One region of the Variovorax sp. GW821-FHT09B05 genome, then DNA from elsewhere that is predicted to be linked to it. Evidence: riboswitches for the same ligand, from Rfam matches in the RefSeq annotation. Region 1 holds a riboswitch; each other region holds the start of a gene.

Evidence for each region. Region 1 has a riboswitch for cobalamin ahead of AC07RM_RS12835 (TonB-dependent siderophore receptor). Riboswitches for the same ligand answer to the same signal wherever they lie in the genome.
Region 2: another riboswitch for cobalamin. It lies ahead of AC07RM_RS35325 (TonB-dependent receptor); the one in region 1 lies ahead of AC07RM_RS12835 (TonB-dependent siderophore receptor).
Region 3: another riboswitch for cobalamin. It lies ahead of AC07RM_RS16050 (TonB-dependent receptor domain-containing protein); the one in region 1 lies ahead of AC07RM_RS12835 (TonB-dependent siderophore receptor).

Annotation. Positions count from the first base shown of each region.
Region 1 covers NZ_JBWKPN010000004.1:235,640-238,909, forward strand. The annotation lists gene AC07RM_RS12830 (ATP-binding protein) at 1-1,192, shown strand, start outside; cobalamin riboswitch at 1,267-1,522, shown strand; gene AC07RM_RS12835 (TonB-dependent siderophore receptor) at 1,709-3,270, shown strand, end outside.
Region 2 covers NZ_JBWKPN010000020.1:34,745-38,014, reverse strand. The annotation lists gene AC07RM_RS35340 (cation:proton antiporter domain-containing protein) at 1-154, shown strand, start outside; gene AC07RM_RS35335 (hypothetical protein) at 161-565, opposite strand; gene AC07RM_RS35330 (hypothetical protein) at 820-1,116, shown strand; cobalamin riboswitch at 1,163-1,448, shown strand; gene AC07RM_RS35325 (TonB-dependent receptor) at 1,590-3,270, shown strand, end outside.
Region 3 covers NZ_JBWKPN010000005.1:382,254-385,523, forward strand. The annotation lists gene AC07RM_RS16050 (TonB-dependent receptor domain-containing protein) at 1-1,695, opposite strand, end outside; cobalamin riboswitch at 1,792-2,039, opposite strand; gene AC07RM_RS16055 (ClcB-like voltage-gated chloride channel protein) at 2,145-3,270, shown strand, end outside.

The sequences.
Region 1 (3,270 bases):
GGACACCTTCAGCGCGCTGATCGGCCTGGCGCGTCCGCTGGCCGATGCCTTCGACGCGCAGGCGGCGGTGATCGCCGAGCAGTCGCGGCTGCACGTGGAAGGCGACATGCCGCGCGAGGCCGCGGCGGCGCTGATGCAGTGGCTCAGCGCGTCGAAGAACGGCGACGAGATCGTGGCGCTGCACGAGCGTGAGCAACTGCCCGAGAACCTGCGTTCGCTGAGCGGCGTGTGGTGCGGCTTTCTCGCGCTGCGCTTCGACGCGATCGACAACGGCTGGCTGGTGCTCGCGCGCAAGGAACAGATCGAGACCATCAACTGGGGCGGCAAGCCCGAGAAGCACTACGTGAGCGGCTCGCTCGGCCCCCGGCTCACGCCGCGCGGCTCCTTCGACGTCTGGAAGCAGACGGTGCGCGACACCAGCGTGCCCTGGGGCGCCAACGACCTCGACTTCGCGCGCCAGTTGCGCGACGAGCTGATCCGCGCCAGCGCGGCGCGGCTGGCCGACACCTTCAAGGCCCGCACCGAGCTGCTGGCGGTGCTGGGCCACGACCTGCGCGACCCGCTGCAGTCGATCACGATGGCGGCCAAGCTGCTCGAGCGCAGCCTGCCCGACGGCAGCAACGCCGGCGCGCGGCTGGGCCAGCGCATCCAGACCTCGAGCAGCCGCATGGCGCGGCTGATCGGCCAGGTGCTTGATGCCTCGCGCCTGCAAAGCGGCATGGGCCTGCAAGTGGTGCCGGCGCAGATCGACCTCGCACGGCTGCTGGAGGACGCGGTCGACGAGTCGCGCACCGCCTATCCCGGCTCGCAGCTCGAGTTGAAGGCACCCAGATCGCTGGACGTGCTGGCCGACCCCGACCGCATGGCGCAGCTGATCGGCAACCTGGTGAGCAATGCGCGCCACCACGGCCTGCCTGGCGAGGCGGTGCGCATCCGGCTCGAGCAGGTCGACGCGCACGTGGTGTTCAGCGTGGCCAACCGCGCGCCGCCGATCGATGCCGCGCTGGTGCCCGACCTGTTCAGCGCCTTCAAGCAGCGCAGCGTGCCCAACGAGCGCAACAAGGGCGGACTGGGCCTGGGGCTGCACATCGCGCAGGCCATCGTGCGCTCGCACCGCGGCAGCATCGGCTATTCGCACGACGACGGCTACGTGGTGTTCACCGTGCGGCTGCCACACACGCCCACGCCCTGAGCTTTTCGCGCCGGGCGGCGCAAGACCCGCTCCTATAATCCGCCCCGCCGGCCGATGCAAACGAAAGCATCACCCAAGCCGGCGTGCGCGAAGGTGCGCCGGTCCCTCGACCGGCGTTAAACGGGAAGCAGGTGACGAGCCCCCAGGGCCCCATTCCTGCGCTGCCCCCGCAACGGTCGGCGGATTCGCGGTCCTCACAGTCGATGCCTTCGCGGGCACCGGCGGCCACTGTGCCTCGGCATGGGAAGGCGAGGATCGCGGCAGCGAAGCATCGCTCGATGCCTCGCTGCGCTCCGCAAGCCCGGATACCGGCCTTCGCCTCGTTCGGTCGCTGCGGGAGTGCAGGCAAGCCGGGCCGGTCACGCGTGGGCGCGGACCCGGTCGCTTGCAGCATCCATCGGCGCCCGGTTTGTTCTCATGGCCCGCGGGAGCGCGGGCCCGAAGGAAGCCCACGTGCGCAACATCTCCAGGCGCGGCCGCGTCAGACCCCACCAAGCCCTCATCGGATCCGGCGTCATGCTGCTCGCCTCGGTCGCTTCGGCGCAGGACGCCGAGGGCGCCGGTTCGCTGCCACCCACCACCGTCAGCGACCGCAAGACCATCTCCACCGCCACGCGCCAGGAAGCCGACACGCTGCGGCTGCCCTTCGCCACCTATTCGGTCGAACGCGCGCAGCTCGACGCGGTGGGCGCCGTCACGCTCGAGGACACGCTGCGCAGCGTGCCGGGCCTGCAGTACGGCACGCAGGGCAACTACTACTCGCGCTTCGAGACCCGCGGCCTGCGCGACACGCAGGACGTGCTGGTGCTGATGGACGGCGTGCCGCTGCGCCTGCTGCAGGGCAATGCCGACATCACGCTGATCGCGCCCGACCTGGTGGACCGGCTCGAGTTCATCAAGGGCCCGGCCTCGGCGCTCTACGGCAAGAACGCGATCGGCGGCGTGGCGCAGTTCTTCATGAAGCCCGAGCGCGCGGGCGGCAGCCTCACGGCCACCATCGGCAGCTACGGCCGCCTCGACGGCAGCCTGCGCTACCGCTGGGACTTCGAGCGCGGCAACCTCTACATCGGCGTGGCCAACAGCGACTACAACGGCTTCCAGCGCGATGCCGGCCGCGCGCAGTCGGCCCTGCTGGTCGGCGGCGACTTCGCCGTCACGCGCAACTGGACCACCGGCTTCCAGCTCTACGACACGCGCGTGCGCGGCGACCGCGGCTCGATCGTGCCGCTGGTCAACGGCAAGCCGATCTTCGGCATCACCTCGCGCGACAACTACGGCATTCCCGACTCCTACGTCACGGGCGACTACCAGTCGTTCTCGTGGAAGAACCGCTTCGAGCTCGGCGCCGGCTGGTCGATCAACCACCTGAGCAGCTTCGCGCGCTACAACCGCTTCTTCGCCGGCGGCATCACCATCGTTCCGCCGCCCGCGGCCGTTAGCAAGGGCTATTCCGAGAGCTACACCGCCGACCGCGGCGTCTACCACGAGCTCGCGGCCACGCACCTGATGGCGGGCAAGGGCTGGAGCAACGAGTTCCAGGCCGGCTTCAATCTCGAGCGCGGCTGGCAGGGCCTCGACTCGCCGAGCTTCAGCAACGCGCCCACCTACCGCGGGCCGTTCTACGACATCCCCGTGAGCAACGTGCGCAACGATCCGCGCGGCGTGCGCGGCAGCATCACCTCCTCGCGCTTCGACCAGGAGGTGCGCAGCGTCTACCTGCAGGACCGCTTCGAGTACGGCCCGGTCGGCTTCACGCTGGGCGTGCGCCACGACCGCTTCGAGCAGACGCTCGGCCGCACGGGCACGCAGGTGATCTCGGCGCAGGAAGGCAGCCACACCAGCCCGCGCGCCGGCGTGGACTGGCTGTTCCTGCAGGGCGATGCCTCCTCGCACGCCGTGTTCGCGAACTGGAGCGAAGGCTTCCGGCCGCAGGCCGTGGCGCTCAACACGCGCGGCGGCGTGGTGGTGCCCGACATCCTGCGGCCCGAGATCACGCGCAGCAAGGAAGTGGGCCTGAAGGGCCGCGCGGCGGACGACCGCTGGAGCTACCAGCTCAGCCTGTTCGAGGCCGAGAAGAT
Region 2 (3,270 bases), on a different contig from region 1:
CGATCTGCTCACGCGCGAGGTCTCGGCCACCGTGTTCCTCGGCGAGCACGAGCTGGCGCAGGCGATGGCGCGCGACGTGGTGCACCGCGCCGTGGCGCCGCCCGCGCCCCATGGCGCGAACGGCGCGCCCACCGTGCCGGGCGCGCCGGCCTAACGCGGCTCAGAGGTCCTCGATCACCAGCATGCGATAGCGCTGGGCGATCGAGTACGGCACCGTGCGCACCACCTCCATCATGCGTTCGGCATCCTCCTGTTCCTCGGTGCGCACCAGCAGCGCCGTGTGGCCTTCGCGCGCCAGCTTGGTGTAGGCACGCACCGTCGCGCCCTCGGTGCCCGCGGAGGGCAGGGGGTTGTCCGCATCGGCCACCGTGGGCGTGATCTCGGCCAGCACCGTCCGGGGCGGCAGCAGGAAGATGTCGTCTGCGCTCACGCCCTGCTCGACGAGCTGGCGGCCGATGCGCTCGGCGTCCTCGGCGCTCGCGAACATCACCACCGAGTAACCGGTGGGATAGAACGCGCCGCCGATGGTCGCTCGCATCGAGGGATCCAGGGTGAATCGCTTCATGGGGCCTCCTGTCGTCTGGGCTTGCGGCGTGCCGCGGGTGTTTGATCCATGGGCAAAACTTAGGTCGCGCACCAACGCCCGCCTGTAGGAGAAGCCCGGAAGCTGGGAACGGTGGGCGCCACCGTCTGCCGCAGGAAGCACACAGGGTTTTCGCCGGCGGTGAACGTGATGAAGTGCCCGCGCGTTGTGACAGGGCGTGTCTACGATCCCGGCGCTGCGCCGCTTTCGCCAACGCCCACCTTCCAGAGCTTCGCGTGAACACCATCCCCGCCACCCTGTCGCCGTCGCCCCGCAACCTCGCGCTGACCGTCCACGAGCTGGAGCCCGGCGAGTTCTACTGGGTGCTGATGGAGGCGGTCGACGATGCCGCGGGCGAGGGCGCGGTCCATTCCTACCTGCCGCTCGAGGCCGCTATCGAGCCGCATTCCAGCTATTCCAATGCGCTGGTGGCCGGCGTCAGCGTGCTGCGCCGGCTGTTCGGCACCGAAGGCCCGGGCCGGCCGCAGGACACCCGAACGCCGGACGTCCCCGGCGGCACCCGCTCCCTATAATCCCCGCCGTTCGGTGCAGTCTTTCTTCTAAAAGCAAAGACCGCACCGGCACCACGGTTCGAAGGTGCCCCGCCAGCCATGCATGCCATGGCCACGGGGTTAAACGGGAAGCAGGTGCGACGCGTCGGTTCACGGATCGACGCCTCCATTCCTGCGCTGCCCCCGCAACGGTCAGCGGATCTGGAAGTCCTCACGCCATGCCCCCAGGGCATCGGCAGCCACTGCGCCCCCAAGGCGTGGGAAGGCGAGGGCTTCCGCAACGGCGCTGCAGTTTCGACTGCGCGCCGCTGCGCTCCGCGAGCCCGGATACCGGCCTTCGTCACCGCCTCGGACGCTGCGGGAGTGCGTGTCCGGGCCGCCGGCCGGCGAAGCGCTTGCTTTTCCCGCCGCCGGTCCCGGCCATCGATTGACTTCCCGCCGTGTCCACGTTCGGTCAGAGAACCTGCGGGGACGCGGGTCGGAGGAGAAGTCACATGGATCACGCATCGCCGTCGGGCGATCGCACGGGCGCGGCCGGCCGCCGCCCGCACCGCCACCGGGGTCGCCCCGCCGCCCGCCGCCTCGGCGGCATGTCCGCCGCGATCGGCCTGGCCTTCGGCGCCGGCAGCGGCTTCGCGCAGCAGGCCGCCCCCAGCCTGCCGCCGGTGCAGGTCGAGGCCGGCGCCCAGGCCGCGCTGTCGCTCGCCGAGCCCACGCAGACCGGCAGCCGCCTCGGCCTCACGCCGCTCGAGACGCCCGCCAGCATCGAGGTGCTGACCGGCGAAACCATCCGCGCGCGCGGCGACGTCTCCGTCATCGACGCCGCCACCCGCGCCACCGGCATCACGGGTTCGCCCGCGCCGGGCAACGGCGGCACCTCGATGGCCGCACGCGGCTTCTCGGGCCATGGCTCGGTGATGCAACTGTTCGACGGCACGCGGCTGTTCGCGGGCGCGGGCACCGTCACCTTCCCGTTCGACACCTGGTCGGTCGACCGCATCGAGGTGCTGCGCGGCGCGGCCTCGGTCATGTACGGCGAAGGCGCGATCGGCGGCGCGATCAACGTGGTGCCCAAGAAGCCCACGCGCGGACCGATCCACAACGAGGCGCTGCTGAGCTACGGCTCCAACGCCACGCGCCAGGCCGCCTTCGGCAGCGGCGGCGCGATCAACGACAAGCTTTCGTACCGCTTCGACATCAGCCACCGCGCCACCCACGGCTTCATGGCGCGCGGCGAGGGCGAGAGCCTGGCCGTCGGTGGTGCGCTGCGGCTGGACGTCTCGCCCGAGCTGCAGTTCACCCTGTCGCACGACGAGGGCCGCCAGTCGCCACAGCGCTACCAGGGCGTGCCGCTGATCGACGGGCGCCTCGACGGCCGGACCCTGCACCAGAACTACAACGTCGACGACGCCGAGCTCAAGTACGACGACAAGTGGACCCGCCTCGACGCGCTGTGGACGCCCAGCGATGCCGTCACCGTGCACAACCAGCTCTACCGGCTCGCGAGCCAGCGCCATTGGCGCAACAGCGAGACCTATACCTTCAATGCCGCCACGCGCCGCGTGACGCGCGGCGACTACCTCGAGATCGGCCACGACCAGGAGCAGGTCGGCAACCGCACCGACGCCACCTTCCGCCATGAACTGTTCGGCATGAAGAACCAGGTGCTGGTGGGCTTCGACGTGAACCGCATCGACTTCCTGAACTCGAGCGACTCGCCCTACGGCGGCCGCTCGGTGGTCGATCCCTTCGTCTTCCTGCCCGGCTACTACCAGTCGCCGTCGCCCTACCTGCCGCGCTATCGGACCCGCACCAGCACCTACGCCGTGTTCGCCGAGGACAAGCTGGCCTTCGACGAGCGCTGGTCGCTGGTCACCAGCCTGCGCTGGGACCATGCCAAGGTGGCGCGCACCGACCTGGCCAACGCGGCCAACAGCCTCACGAAGACCTTCGAGTACGCCACCGGCCGCATCGGCGCGGTGTATGCGCCCGATGCCTCGCAGTCCTTCTATGCGCAGCTGGCGCACGCGGCCGACCCGCTGACCTCGCTGATCAGCACCTCGACCACGCAGGCGCCGTTCGACCTCAGCACCGGCAACCAGGTCGAGGTGGGCTACAAGCGCCAGCTGGCCGACAACCGCGGCGCCTGGACCGTGGCCGCCTACCGCATCGAGA
Region 3 (3,270 bases), on a different contig from region 1:
GGCATAGCGCTTGGCGCGTCGCGCGAGCAGCTTGTCGGTCGCGAGGTCGCGCGGGTCCTGGAAGTCGAGCGAGGCGCGCAGCGTCACGTCGCCGATGCGGTGGCCGGCCGAGAGCGTCACGCCCTCGTAGCGCGCCCGCGCGGTGCTGCCGTAGCAGCCGAAGGACGAGGCGCAGCCCTTGGCGGTCGAGTCGAACACGATCAGGTTGCGCACCTGGTTGCGGTAGACCACGATGCCCGCGTTGGTCGGGCCGTCGGTGTACTTGAGGCCGAGCTCGACGTTGCGGCTCGACTCGGGCTGCAGGTCGGGCTTGCCGTATTCGCTGAAGCGCTGGTAGAGCGTGGGGGCGCGGAAGGCGGTGCCGGCCGACGCGGTCACGCGCAGCTTCGGCGTGATCGCAAAGCCGTAGGCTGCGCTGCCGGTGGTCTTGCCGCCGAAATCGCTGTCCTTGTCGTGGCGCACGTTGAGCTGCAGCGAATGCGGGCCCTGCACGAAGCCATAGCCGAGCGCCACGGCATCCTGCGAGCGCTTGCCCACCAGCCCCTTGTCGGTAGCGCTGGTGGGCGCGTTTTCGAGCCGGTCCTCGCGGCGCTCGAGCGCGGCCGTCACCAGGTGCGCCCCGAAGCGCAGCTCGTTCTGGAACAGGTAGCCGCGCAGCCGGGTCTCGGTGCGGTAGTACGAAGGCATGGTGCTGTAGACCGACTGCGAATCGGTCACCTGCAGCCGCGTGCTGTAGACCTCGTTCCATTGCGCCGACCAGGTGAGGCCTCCCGTCAGCAACCGGTTGCGGCCCAAGTCGTCGAGGTAGTAGGCCGGCGGCTTCTTGGCGGTGACCCTGTTGTCGTAGCGCGCCTGCATGTCGTTCGCCAGCGCGGTGGCCTCGATGCGTTGGCCGGGCGCGATCTGCCAGCCCAGGCGCACATTGCCCGAAGTGGTGTTGTAGCCGTCGCGGTCGGGGCTGGTGAAGCCGTCCTTGAGCGGGGCACGCTTCTCGAGCGGCTGCACGTTGAAGCCCCGGCTTTCCTCGTGCGCCACGCCGAACGAATAGTCGAAGGCATTGGCCTTGCCGCTGATCGCGGCCTCGGTGCGGAACAGGCCATGGCTGCCGACGCCAATGCCGATCGAGGGCGACACGCCTTCTTCGCCGCGCTTGGTGAACAGCTGGATCACGCCGCCGATGGCGTCGGAGCCGTAGACCGCGGCGGCCGGGCCGCGCAGCACCTCGATGCGGTCGATCTGCGAGAGCGGAATGGTCTGCCAGTTCGCACCGCCCGTGGTTTGCGAATCGATGCGCACACCGTCGAGATAGACCGCGGTGAAGCGCGTTTCGGCGCCACGGATGAACAGGCTGGTGTTGTTGCCCACGCTGCCGTTGCTCACGATCTGGATACCGGCCTGGCGCGCGAGCACGTCGGCCACGCTTGCGGCCCCGCTGCGCTCGATGGTCTCGCGGTCGATCACCGAGACATCGGCCACCAGGTCCGACAGCGGCTGCGCGGTGCGATTGGCCGTGACCACCGTTTCGCCGAGCGCGCCGGGCTGAGTCTGCGCCGAGGCGGCCAGCGGCAGTTGGGCCAGCAGCAGGCCGCCGAAGGCCGGCACCAGGGCCAGCGGCAGGCCGGCCAGGCGCGCGCGCAAGGAGGACGCAGAAACGCGAGCGCGCGAACGGCGCGAGAAGGAAACGCAGGAAATCATGGAATGAGCGAACGAACGTCTATGCCCCTTGCCGGCCTCCCCGCCGGCGCCCGGGGCGCCATTGGCTCGTGCATGCATCGACGAAGCGAAGGGCATGCGCGAACCGCCTTGTTGGCCGGTATCCGGGCTGGCAGACCGGCCCTCGCCGCCTTCCCAGGCGCCTGTTTCAGGGCGCCCAGTGGCTCGTGTGGAGAGGGTGGCGCCTTGCGGCGCCGTCTGCTTGACCGTTGCGGGGGCAGCGCAGGCGGCTTAGGTGCCGGCGCGCGGCCGGTCCCTTCACTCCTGCTTCCCGTTGAACCGCGGCGCGTGAACCACGCCGCAGGCACCAACGGGCGAGATTCTAGGCGTTGCGCCGCGCGCTTTAAGTCGAAAGTTGCGTGCGCCCGACGCTCGCCGCGTCCCGCGCACTAACATCGACGGGCTATGGGACGTCATCACCACCACCCCGCATGACCCTGCGCTCCTCGCTGCTGCTGCGCCTGCGCTCCGCCCTGCAACGCCTGTTCGGCGTCTCGGGCTGGCAGTCGATGCTGCTGTGGTCCATCGTCGCGGGCCTGCTCGGCACGCTCGCGACCGAAGGCTTTCGCGCCGCGCTGCGCGGCTTCGAGCACCTGGTGCTCGGCCCCGGCGACAGCCTGGTCGCGATGGCGCGCGCGCTGCCGTGGTGGGCGCGCATCGCCTTCCCCGCCGCGGGCGGCCTCGTGGCTGGCGGCCTGCTCGTGCTCGCGAAGCGCGTCGCGGTGCGCAGCGCCACCTCCGACTACATGGAGGCGATCGTGCTCGGCGACGGCCGCATCCCGGTCACGCAGACGCTGGTGCGCAGCGCCTCCTCGCTCGTGAGCATCGGCACCGGCGGCTCGATCGGCCGCGAGGGCTCGATGGTGCAACTCGCCGCGCTGGCCGCCTCGCTGCTGGGCCGGGTGTTCCGCTTTCCGGTCGAGCGGCTGCGGCTGCTGGTGGCCTGCGGCGCGGCGGCCGGCCTCACGGCCGCGTACAACGCCCCGATCGCGGGCGCCTTCTTCGTTGCCGAGATCGTGCTCGGCTCGATCGTGATGGAGAGCGTGGGCCCGATCCTGATCGCGGCCGTGGTCGCCAACATCGTGATGCGCGCCCTGCCCGGCTACCAGCCGCCCTACCAGATGCCGGTGTTCCCCGAGCTGCATGGCGCCGAGATCCCGCTGTTCGCGCTGCTCGGCGTGCTGCTGGGCTTCGCGGCCGCGGGCTTCCTGCGCGCGCTGCAGGGCAGCCGGGCGCTGTTCGCGCGGCTGCCGTTCGCGCTGCCGTGGCGGCTCGCGCTCGGCGGGCTCGCGATGGGGCTGGTGTCGGTGCCTTGGCCCGAGGTCTGGGGCAATGGCTACAGCGTGGTCAACGCGGTGCTGCACACACCCTGGACCTGGACCCTGATCGCCATGGTGCTGGCGGCCAAGCTGGTCGCCACGCTGGCCACGGCCGGCTCGGGCGCGGTGGGCGGCGTGTTCACGCCCGCGTTGTTCTTCGGCTGCATGGTGGGCGCGCTGTTCGGCCATGCCGCGCAGGCGCTGTGGCCGCATGCGGTGTCGGCGCCCTCGGCCTACG